DNA from 4 places in the Arthrobacter sp. B1I2 genome. Region 3 is predicted to be linked to each of the others. Evidence: riboswitches for the same ligand, from Rfam matches in the RefSeq annotation. Region 3 holds a riboswitch; each other region holds the start of a gene.

Region 1 (2,191 bases), 3.4 Mb from region 3:
TAGTGGTCGGACATCCCGCGCATCTCGAAGAGCAGGGTGGCAATGCCGTATTCCACGGAGATGCCGTTGCGGCTGATGGTCTCGGCGCTGCCGCCCTGGTACTTGCCCAGGTGGCCCCAGCCGGTGGAGTCCACGTTGTTGAAGACCACGGCGCCGAGCTGCTTGGACTTTTCGACTACGTCGGGATCGGCGTTCGGGGTGGTGGGGTACAGGATGGAGCCTGACACCAGCTTGCCGTCCCGCTCGGCCCGGGTGCCCTGGTGGTGCAGGTCGATCATGTAGTCAATGCGGTACTTGCGCATCACGTTGTTGTGGAGCGCCTGGGTCTCGGGCTGGACCTTGGCCACGTGGTCCCGGTTGATGTCCACCCCTTCGGCGTTGTACCGCGTCATGTTGCGGTCGCCCTTGGCCAGGTAGTCGTCAAGGGAGAAATTCACGTCGCCCATGGCACCGTCGGCGTTGAGCATGGGGACAACCAGGATGTTCACGCCGTCCAGGATGCCTGCGGACTTGCCCGTGCCCAGGTGCTTGACGAACTCGAGGGCACCCTCGGTGGTGAGCTGTTCGTTGCCGTGCTGCTGGGTCAGGTACAGGATGGTGGGCTTGGCAGGGTCCGAGATGTACTTGACCAGGTGGATGTCGCGGCCTTTGACGGTCTGGCCGATGACCTCAAGCTCCATGGCCGGCTGGCGGGCGTCCTGGTCCTTCAGGAAGGAAACCATCTGGTCGTAGGTGGCCAGCTTGGTGGTGGTGATCTGGCCGTTGCCGTCGTAGGCGGGGCCTTCGCCCACGGCGTTGGCGAGCGGCGCGGGTCCTGCCACCACGGCGAGCGCCAGCACGCCGGATACGGCAAGGGTCCTGAAGGATTTCATCACAGTGCGTTACCTCTTTCGAGTGAATCAGGTGCGGTCAGCCGCCGTGTCCCCCATTGCGGCCTGTGACAAACAGCCAACCAATCTTAACGAAACCTGTCAATGGGCTGGACAATACCTGTAAGCCTACTCGTGGCCCCCTGGAGAGGGTGGGCGGCGAGCCAACCGGGAGCGACATAAAGGGCCGCGAATTTGCCCGGATACGGGCATCTCGATTTAGGTGAAAGTGAACCATCCGGAGCGGCCGAGAGACCTGGCTCGATGACGCCGCAGCAACCACGGGATCAGAGTCATCACTCCTGCCCGAAGGTGCTACTGCCAGGACCGATGGAAAGGAAGATTCCAGCATGTCCCAGAACACCGACCACATCCGCGTGACCCACGCCGGCTCGTTGCCCCGCACCCCGGAACTCATCGCGGCCAACGCTGCCAAGGAAGCCGACGGCATCACCCCGGAATTCCTGGAACTCCTTCAAGCCTCCGTGGTGGACGTAGTGCAGCGCCAGAAGGATCTCGGCATCGACATCCCCAACGACGGCGAGTACGGGCACACCATGTCCAGCTCCGTGGATTACGGCGCGTGGTGGAATTACTCCTTCGCCCGGCTCGGCGGCCTGGAGCCCACCAACGTTGACCGCTGGGCCGATGCCGAAGTGCGGCGGTCGTCCCCCGGCAGGGTGGTCCTGACCTCCTTCCCCGACCGGCGGGACCGGCAGGCCTTCAATGAGGCCTACAACGATCCCTCCTCCGGCATCCTCACCCACCGCAAGAGCGTCGCCCAGCCCAAGATCGCCGGCCCCCTGACCTACACGGGCCAAGATCTCGTTGGCTCGGACATCAGGAACCTGAAGACCGGGCTCGCCGCGGCCGGCCTCACGGACGGCTTCGTGGCGTCCCTCTCCCCCGGCTCGTGCGCCCGGGTGGCCAACGAGTACTACAAATCCGATGAGGAACTCGTCTACGCCTGCGCCGATGCCATGCGGGAGGAATACAAGGCGATCATCGACGCCGGCCTCACAGTCCAGCTTGATGACCCGTCCCTGGCCGAAAGCTGGGACCAGATCAACCCCGAGCCCGCCCTGGCGGACTACCTGAAGTTCATCCAGCTGCGGGTGGAAGCCACCAACTGGGCACTTCGCGACCTCCCCCAGGAACAGATCCGGCTGCACGTCTGCTGGGGCTCCTGGCACGGCCCGCACACCACGGACATCCCGTTCGCCGACATCATCGGGTCGGTACTGCAGATCAACGCCGGGGCATACTCCTTCGAAGCCGCGAACGTCCGCCACGAACACGAATGGCGGGTATGGGAGGACACC
Region 2 (2,191 bases), 2.4 Mb from region 3:
TCTTCGCCGGTGAAGGCGCGTTCAGCTGCTGCGGCGGATTCGTAGACGAAGCCGGAGTTCAGGAAGATTGCCTCGGACGTTTCCTGGAAGTTGGTGCGGTCCAGCCCGCCGCGGACGGCCTGGGTGTCGGGGTTCCAGCCGGGGGCGTCTTGGTTGAAAGCCACTTAGTTCTTTCCGAGGTTGGTGGGCAGGCCGCGGTTCTTCCAGCCATTGACGGTGCGTTCGCCGTAGCGGTCCGGCTCGCCTTCAAAGCCTTCCAGCACGTTGTAGGACGTGAAGCCGGCCTGCGTGGCGGCGGTGGCAGCCGCAACCGAACGGGCACCGGACCGGCACAGGAACACCAACTCGGCGCCCGGGTCCTCCGGCGCCTGCTCCTTGAGGTCCTTCACGAAGTCCGGATTGGGAATGCCGCCGGGGAAGGTCCACTGGATGAACAGCGGATCATTGTCCGTAGCTTTGGTGTCCGGGATGCCGATGTGGGCCCATTCGCCCTCGGTACGGACATCCACCAGGATTGCGCCCTGCTCCAGCTTCTCCCACGCTTCCTGCGGCGTCAGGTCCCCTGCGTAGCTCACGCGTGGCCCTCGCCGTCGAACTCGCCCTCAAACTCAGCATCCAGCTCATCCACCGCAGTGGCCACCGCCGCGTCAGCCGAGGCGATCGCAGCCGGAAGGACCACTGCCTGCGCCACGATCACGCGGGTGCCGTTGAACGTGGCCGCCGGACTGCCGTGCAGCACATAGCCCTCAGCCAGTGCGGCGGAGATCCGCTCGCAGAAGGCACGGTCGTCCGGGCCCGTGATCAGGCGGTAGGACAGTTTTTCTTCAGGGACGGGCGCGTCGGACACGACGGATCTCCTTCTCTCACGCTTGCAGCTCGAATCGGTCGATATGCCGAGTATTCACCTGAGGCACCCCGCCGCGAAAGGGAGGGTTGCCGACCGGCCAGTCAGGGCTTCACACCGGTACTCATTACTCCCCAAAAACGTAACACCTGCCGCGCCAAGCCGCACCGCCGCCGCCGTCATGTTCCGTAATTGAGCTGATGGCAAGGCGATAGGGTTCTTACCGGGGAGGCATGAAAAATGCTGCGGCACGTGCGTGCCGCAGCATTTGATCATGTGCCACCGTTACCCGGCGGCCTCCTGCAAGCCCAGGCGGACCCTATACAAGGCCGGGGTAGCTGGTCAGGATGTAGTCGGCAGCGGCCGGGCCCTTCATGCGAAGCCCGTTGCGGCGCGGCGAAATCCGGTATTTCATGGCTTCCCAGAAGCTGGACTCGGTGCCGGGCGTCTGCTCGTTGATGAAGCACCAGCTGGTGTACAGCCCGTAAAGGCGGTCGCGGTCCAGGCTGGAATCGGATGCCTGGTCGGGGTAGGTGGCTTCGTTAAGAAAAGTATCGAACTGCGAATGTGCCATGACGGCTCCCTTCGCTAGGTGCGCGGCGCCGCCGTTCGGCTACAGCAGCAGATCCGAGGCCCTGCACGGTGGCCATCGGATCTATAGGTCGTGTCCCGTCAAACGCATCGGGGCCATCAGCGGTGTCAGCGCTTCTCTACGCTGTAGACTTTACCCGTAGACTACAAGTGAGGCAACCGTCTCGAATCATCACCCCACGGTGACGGCAGGCAGCGAGGACCCAACCAATGATTTCCGCCAAAACTTCCGGGCCTGGCAGGCCTAAAACGAGGTTGAGCAGGGAGGTCGTGCTGGCCAAGGCCCTGGAGTTGGTTGACGCCGAGGGGCTGGATGCGCTGACCATGCGCCGCCTGGGGCAGGAGCTTGGCCGGGACCCGATGAGTCTTTACCGCTATGCCGAGAACCGCGCCGCACTGCTGGACGGTGTTTCCGAGCTGGTACTGAATCAGCTCGGGGTTCATCCGGACGACCCTGACTGGAAAGCCCAGCTGCGGAAAATCGCCCATGATCTGCGGACCCTGGCACTCCAGCACCCCAACGTGGTCCCCCTGCTGGTGACCCGGCCCCTTTCCACGCCGCTGGGCCTGCGTCCGCTGGGCACGCTGCGGCCCCTTGAGCAGATCCTGTCCCTGCTGGTGGCAGCAGGGTTCGAACCGGCAGATGCGCTCCATGTCTACCGCGCCTACTACGGCTTCCTTTACGGGCACATCCTGAACGAACTGCAGGAATACGTGGTGGACCCGGAAGAGAACGAGGTGCTGCTGCGCCTGGGG
Region 3 (2,191 bases):
CGCGTAGGCGACGGATTCGACGTCGTCCCTTCCTTCCAGCCAGCGCGCCACTTCCGTGGCGTTGGCAACGTGGCGCTCCACCCGCAGGCTCAGCGTTTCCAGGCCTTGGGAAATCAGGAAGGCGTTGAAGGGGGACACCGCCGAGCCCAAATCGCGCAGCAACTGGACTCGGGCCTTGAGGATGTAGGAGAGGTTGGCACCCAGCGCACCATCAGCTCCAAGGTCGCGTGCATAGACCAGGCCGTTGTAGGTGGGGTCCGGGGTGTTGAATCCGGGGAACCTTGCCGGGTCCTTGCCGAAGTCGAACTTTCCGGAGTCGACGATCACGCCGGCAATGGCGGAACCGTGGCCGCCAAGATACTTGGTGGCAGAGTGGATCACGATGTCCGCGCCCCACTCCAGCGGGCGGATCAGGTAGGGAGTGGACAGCGTGTTGTCCACGATCAGTGGCACGCCTGCCTGGTGGGCAACCTCGGAGATGCCTTCGATGTCCAGGACATCCTGGCGTGGATTGGACACCACTTCACCGAAGAAGAGCTTGGTGTTCGGCTGGACCGCCTCGCGCCACTGGTCCAGGTTGTCCGGATCGGCCACGAAAGTAACGGAGATGCCGAACTTCTTCAGCGTGTGGGCGAAGAGGTTGTAGGTTCCGCCGTAAAGGCTGGGGCTCGCCACAATATGGTCCCCGGCCTCGGCAATGTTCAGTACCGCGAAGGTCTCGGCGGCCTGCCCGGAGCTCAGCAGCAAAGCGGCCAGACCGCCCTCAAGGCTGGCTATCCGTTGTTCCACGGCATCCTGCGTCGGGTTGCCGATCCGGGTGTAGATGGGTGCAAGCTCTGCCAAAGCGAAGCGGTTGGCTGCGCTTTCGGCGCTGGGGAACACGAAGGACGTGGTCTGGTAGATGGGCAGTGCACGGGCTCCTGTGGCACTGTCCGGCTCCTGGCCTGCATGGATTTGGCGGGTTTCGAAGGACCATCCGTTGGACATCCAAATCTCCTTTGACATGGGCCCGGCATGCTGGGAGCAGTACGGGCCGCGCTTGCTTCCGGCTCTTGCCGGACAGCCAGGTCCTCACCCGGGGCACCCCACCGCGGATGGAGGGTTGCCGGCCAGCGAGCCGGGGCTTGGCGCTGGCGCTCATGACCTGCGCCCAGTCTAGGAACCGGGTGCCTGCCGTGGACAGCATTGTGACGAACAAGGTCTTCGGACCGCCCCGGAGTATGTCCGGGATGGCCCGCCCCTGGCCGGAATTCCAGTAAGGGTACCCTTAGCTGAGAGCCTGATCACAAAGTGCCAAGATGTTGCCATGCGCATGGATCACGTCTCTTACGCCTGTGAACACGATGGCCTCGCGGCCACTACCGAACGTATTTCATCTGCCCTCGGCGTTGAGGCAGTGAAGGGCGGGGTGCACCCCCGGTTCGGAACCCGGAATATGATCATCCCGCTCGCCGGCCACAAGTACCTTGAAGTTGTGGAGGTCCTGGACCACCCGGCGTCGGACAAGGCACCGTTCGGACAGGCAGTTCGTGCCCGTTCCGCGGCTGGTGGCGGCTGGATGGGCTGGTGCGTCGAAGTGGACGACCTCGCCCCCTTCGAGGAACGCCTGGGCCGCGCCGCCGTGAACGGCAACCGCAAGTTCCCGGACGGCCGGGAGTTGGTCTGGAAGCAGATTGGCATCCTTGGCCTTATCGCCGATCCCCAGGTCCCGTACATGCTCAAGTGGGAGGGCGACCCGTCGCTGCACCCGTCCAACGCCTACCCGAGCAACCTCAAGATGAGCTGCCTGACCATTGCCGGCTCCGCCTCCCGCGTGACCGAGTGGCTGGGTGAGCCGGTGGAGAAGCCGCTCGAGGACGTTGCGGTGGAGTGGGTGGCCCCGCACGGAACACCGGGCATCCTGTCGGTTACGTTTGAAACCGCCAACGGGGCAGTCACTATCTGACGCTCCGGGCCTCTCCCTTCCGGGAGTTGAGTTCGCCGGGCTTGTACCCGGATCCGCTTCGGCCGCCATCAGGTGGTGACAACGGCGTCACCACCCGATGGCGGCCGAATCCATTTAAGTGGTTGCTTGCCCTCGCCAGGGGTAGCTGCCCTCGCAGGTGGTGGCTGCCCTCGCAGGGCGTAGCTGCCCGCTGCTGTTACAGCCCACACCGATCTTGAATGTTGGTGCCTCGTTGGATGATGTTCG
Region 4 (2,191 bases), 1.2 Mb from region 3:
CGACGCCGTCCTGGGCGAGGAATTCGGCAGCACCGGCCACGGTTCGCGGCGTTGGATCATCGATCCCATTGACGGGACCAAGAACTTCGTCCGCGGCGTTCCGGTCTGGGCCACGCTGATCGCCCTCGTCGACGAAGGCGAGCCGGTGGTGGGCGTGGTCAGCGCCCCGGCCCTTGGGAAGCGCTGGTGGGCCGCGAAAGGCATGGGCGCCTACATGGGACGGTCCCTTGCCGCAGCCACCCGTCTCCGCGTGTCGGACGTGTCGAAACTCTCCGACGCCTCCCTCTCCTACTCCAGCCTGGGGGGCTGGAAGGAACGCGGAAACCTGGATGATTTCCTCGGCCTCACCGAGGACGTTTGGCGGACCCGGGCCTATGGGGACTTCTGGTCGTACTGCATGGTGGCCGAAGGCTCGGTGGACATCGCCTGCGAACCGGAGTTGAACCTCTACGACATGGCCGCCCTGGTGCCGATCGTGGTGGAGGCCGGCGGCCGGTTCACCTCGCTCGAAGGCGAGGACGGCCCGTTTGGCGGGAACGCCCTGGCCACGAACTCGATCCTGCACTCAGAGGTGCTCCACCGCCTCAACCCCTACCTGGATGATCTGCTGTAACTGCCGCAGCCTCCCCGTGAAATAGCCGCGAAAACGAATATTGCGATGCCGGACGCCTTCCAGGGGAGGTGTCCGGCGTCGTTTATTCGGCAGTGCGTAACAAAGCCCTTAACAATTGCCGCGGCTTCAGTCCGGGCCGCCCCATGTCCTACGCTTTTATGCAGGTCACGAGTGCCAGCGCAAAACCCCGGTTTGCTGGCCGGCAACCCTCCATTCGCGGTGGGGTGCCCCGGGTGACGACCAGGCCGGTCCGGAGCGGATACGGCAAGCGCGGATTCCCCTATGCCGGAGTCCTGTAACCAAGTGAGGTCTCTGTGACAACTGCCACCGTATCTCCCCAGCCCGTCACTGCCGAAGCCGCCGTTTCTGGTGCACGCCAGGCCGTTGCCGGCCGGCCGCTCGCTGCCGTCACCGGCGCCGAGATCCAGGCGCCCCTGATTTCGGGTGGCCACGTCCGGTACGCCAACCTCGATTACGGCGCCTCCGCCCCGGCACTGTCCGTGGTATCCGCCTACCTGAACGAGATCCTGCCCTACTACGCGAGCGTCCACCGCGGCGCCGGCTACGCCTCCCAGATCAGCACCTCCGTGTATGAGAACGCGCGCACCATCGTCCGCGACTTCGTGGGCGGCCGCCCGGATGATTCGGTCATCTTCACCCGCAACACCACCGACTCGCTGAACCTGCTGGCAGGTTGCCTGCCGGTGACTGATGGCCGCCCCGACGGCGACGTCCTCTACCTGGACATCGAACACCACGCCAACCTCCTGCCGTGGCAGGGCGTCCCGCACCGCAGCATCGTTGCCGCGGACACGCTCACCGGCACCCTTGAGGCCGTCCGCGCCGAGCTGGAACAGGGCGGCGTCAGCCTGCTCGCCGTCACCGGCGCTTCCAACGTCACCGGCGAAATCCTCCCCATCCGTGCATTGGCCGCCCTGGCCCACCAGCATGGGGCACGGATCGTGGTGGACGCGGCCCAGCTCGCCCCGCACCGCCGGGTGGACATCAGCGCGGACGGCGTCGACTATCTCGCCTTCTCCGGCCACAAGCTGTACGCGCCCTTCGGCGCCGGCGTCCTGGTGGGACGCCCCGACTGGCTGGACGCAGGCGTCCCGCACCTGGCCGGCGGCGGCGCCGTCAAGGAAGCACGGCTCGACGGCGTCAGCTGGGCCACCGGACCGGCCCGCCACGAGGGGGGCTCGCCGAACGTCCTCGGGGCCGCAACCCTTGCCCGTGCCACCCAGGTCATCGCCGGACTGGACCAGGAACGCTGGCATGCCCACGAGTCCGCCATCCGGTCCTTCCTGGTGGAGGGCCTCCAGGGCATCGACGGCGTCACGGTCCACCAGATCTTCAAGGACACCAACCCGGAAACAGACACCATCGGCGTGGTCAACTTCTCCGTTGAGGGCTACGACGCAGGACTGGTGGCGGCCTACCTCTCGGCAGAGCACGGTGTGGGCCTGCGCGACGGGCGCTTCTGCGCGCATCCCCTGCTGAAGCGCCTGGGCCTGCCATCCGGTTCCCTCCGCGCAAGCTTCGGGGTGGGCTCACGGCTCGAGGATGCAGAGCGCCTGC

Evidence for each region. Region 3 has a riboswitch for S-adenosylmethionine ahead of QFZ57_RS18000 (bifunctional o-acetylhomoserine/o-acetylserine sulfhydrylase). Riboswitches for the same ligand answer to the same signal wherever they lie in the genome.
Region 1: it holds a riboswitch for S-adenosylmethionine, as region 3 does, so the genes downstream of both, QFZ57_RS02150 (cobalamin-independent methionine synthase II family protein) here and QFZ57_RS18000 (bifunctional o-acetylhomoserine/o-acetylserine sulfhydrylase) in region 3, are expected to answer to the same signal.
Region 2: it holds a riboswitch for S-adenosylmethionine, as region 3 does, so the genes downstream of both, QFZ57_RS06520 (DUF1737 domain-containing protein) here and QFZ57_RS18000 (bifunctional o-acetylhomoserine/o-acetylserine sulfhydrylase) in region 3, are expected to answer to the same signal.
Region 4: it holds a riboswitch for S-adenosylmethionine, as region 3 does, so the genes downstream of both, QFZ57_RS12285 (aminotransferase class V-fold PLP-dependent enzyme) here and QFZ57_RS18000 (bifunctional o-acetylhomoserine/o-acetylserine sulfhydrylase) in region 3, are expected to answer to the same signal.

The regions. Positions count from the first base shown of each region.
Region 1 is NZ_JAUSYC010000001.1:473,377-475,567, forward strand. Features, by position in the region: gene QFZ57_RS02145 (M14 family zinc carboxypeptidase) at 1-872, opposite strand, end outside; SAM riboswitch class I at 1,101-1,206, shown strand; gene QFZ57_RS02150 (cobalamin-independent methionine synthase II family protein) at 1,220-2,191, shown strand, end outside.
Region 2 is NZ_JAUSYC010000001.1:1,406,437-1,408,627, forward strand. Features, by position in the region: gene QFZ57_RS06510 (O-succinylhomoserine sulfhydrylase) at 1-164, opposite strand, end outside; gene QFZ57_RS06515 (rhodanese-like domain-containing protein) at 165-575, opposite strand; gene QFZ57_RS06520 (DUF1737 domain-containing protein) at 572-847, opposite strand; SAM riboswitch class IV at 861-976, opposite strand; gene QFZ57_RS06525 (hypothetical protein) at 1,164-1,418, opposite strand; gene QFZ57_RS06530 (TetR/AcrR family transcriptional regulator C-terminal domain-containing protein) at 1,646-2,191, shown strand, end outside.
Region 3 is NZ_JAUSYC010000001.1:3,855,326-3,857,516, forward strand. Features, by position in the region: gene QFZ57_RS18000 (bifunctional o-acetylhomoserine/o-acetylserine sulfhydrylase) at 1-987, opposite strand, end outside; SAM riboswitch class IV at 1,031-1,145, opposite strand; gene QFZ57_RS18005 (VOC family protein) at 1,307-1,945, shown strand.
Region 4 is NZ_JAUSYC010000001.1:2,629,798-2,631,988, reverse strand. Features, by position in the region: gene hisN (histidinol-phosphatase) at 1-613, shown strand, start outside; SAM riboswitch class IV at 777-890, shown strand; gene QFZ57_RS12285 (aminotransferase class V-fold PLP-dependent enzyme) at 928-2,191, shown strand, end outside.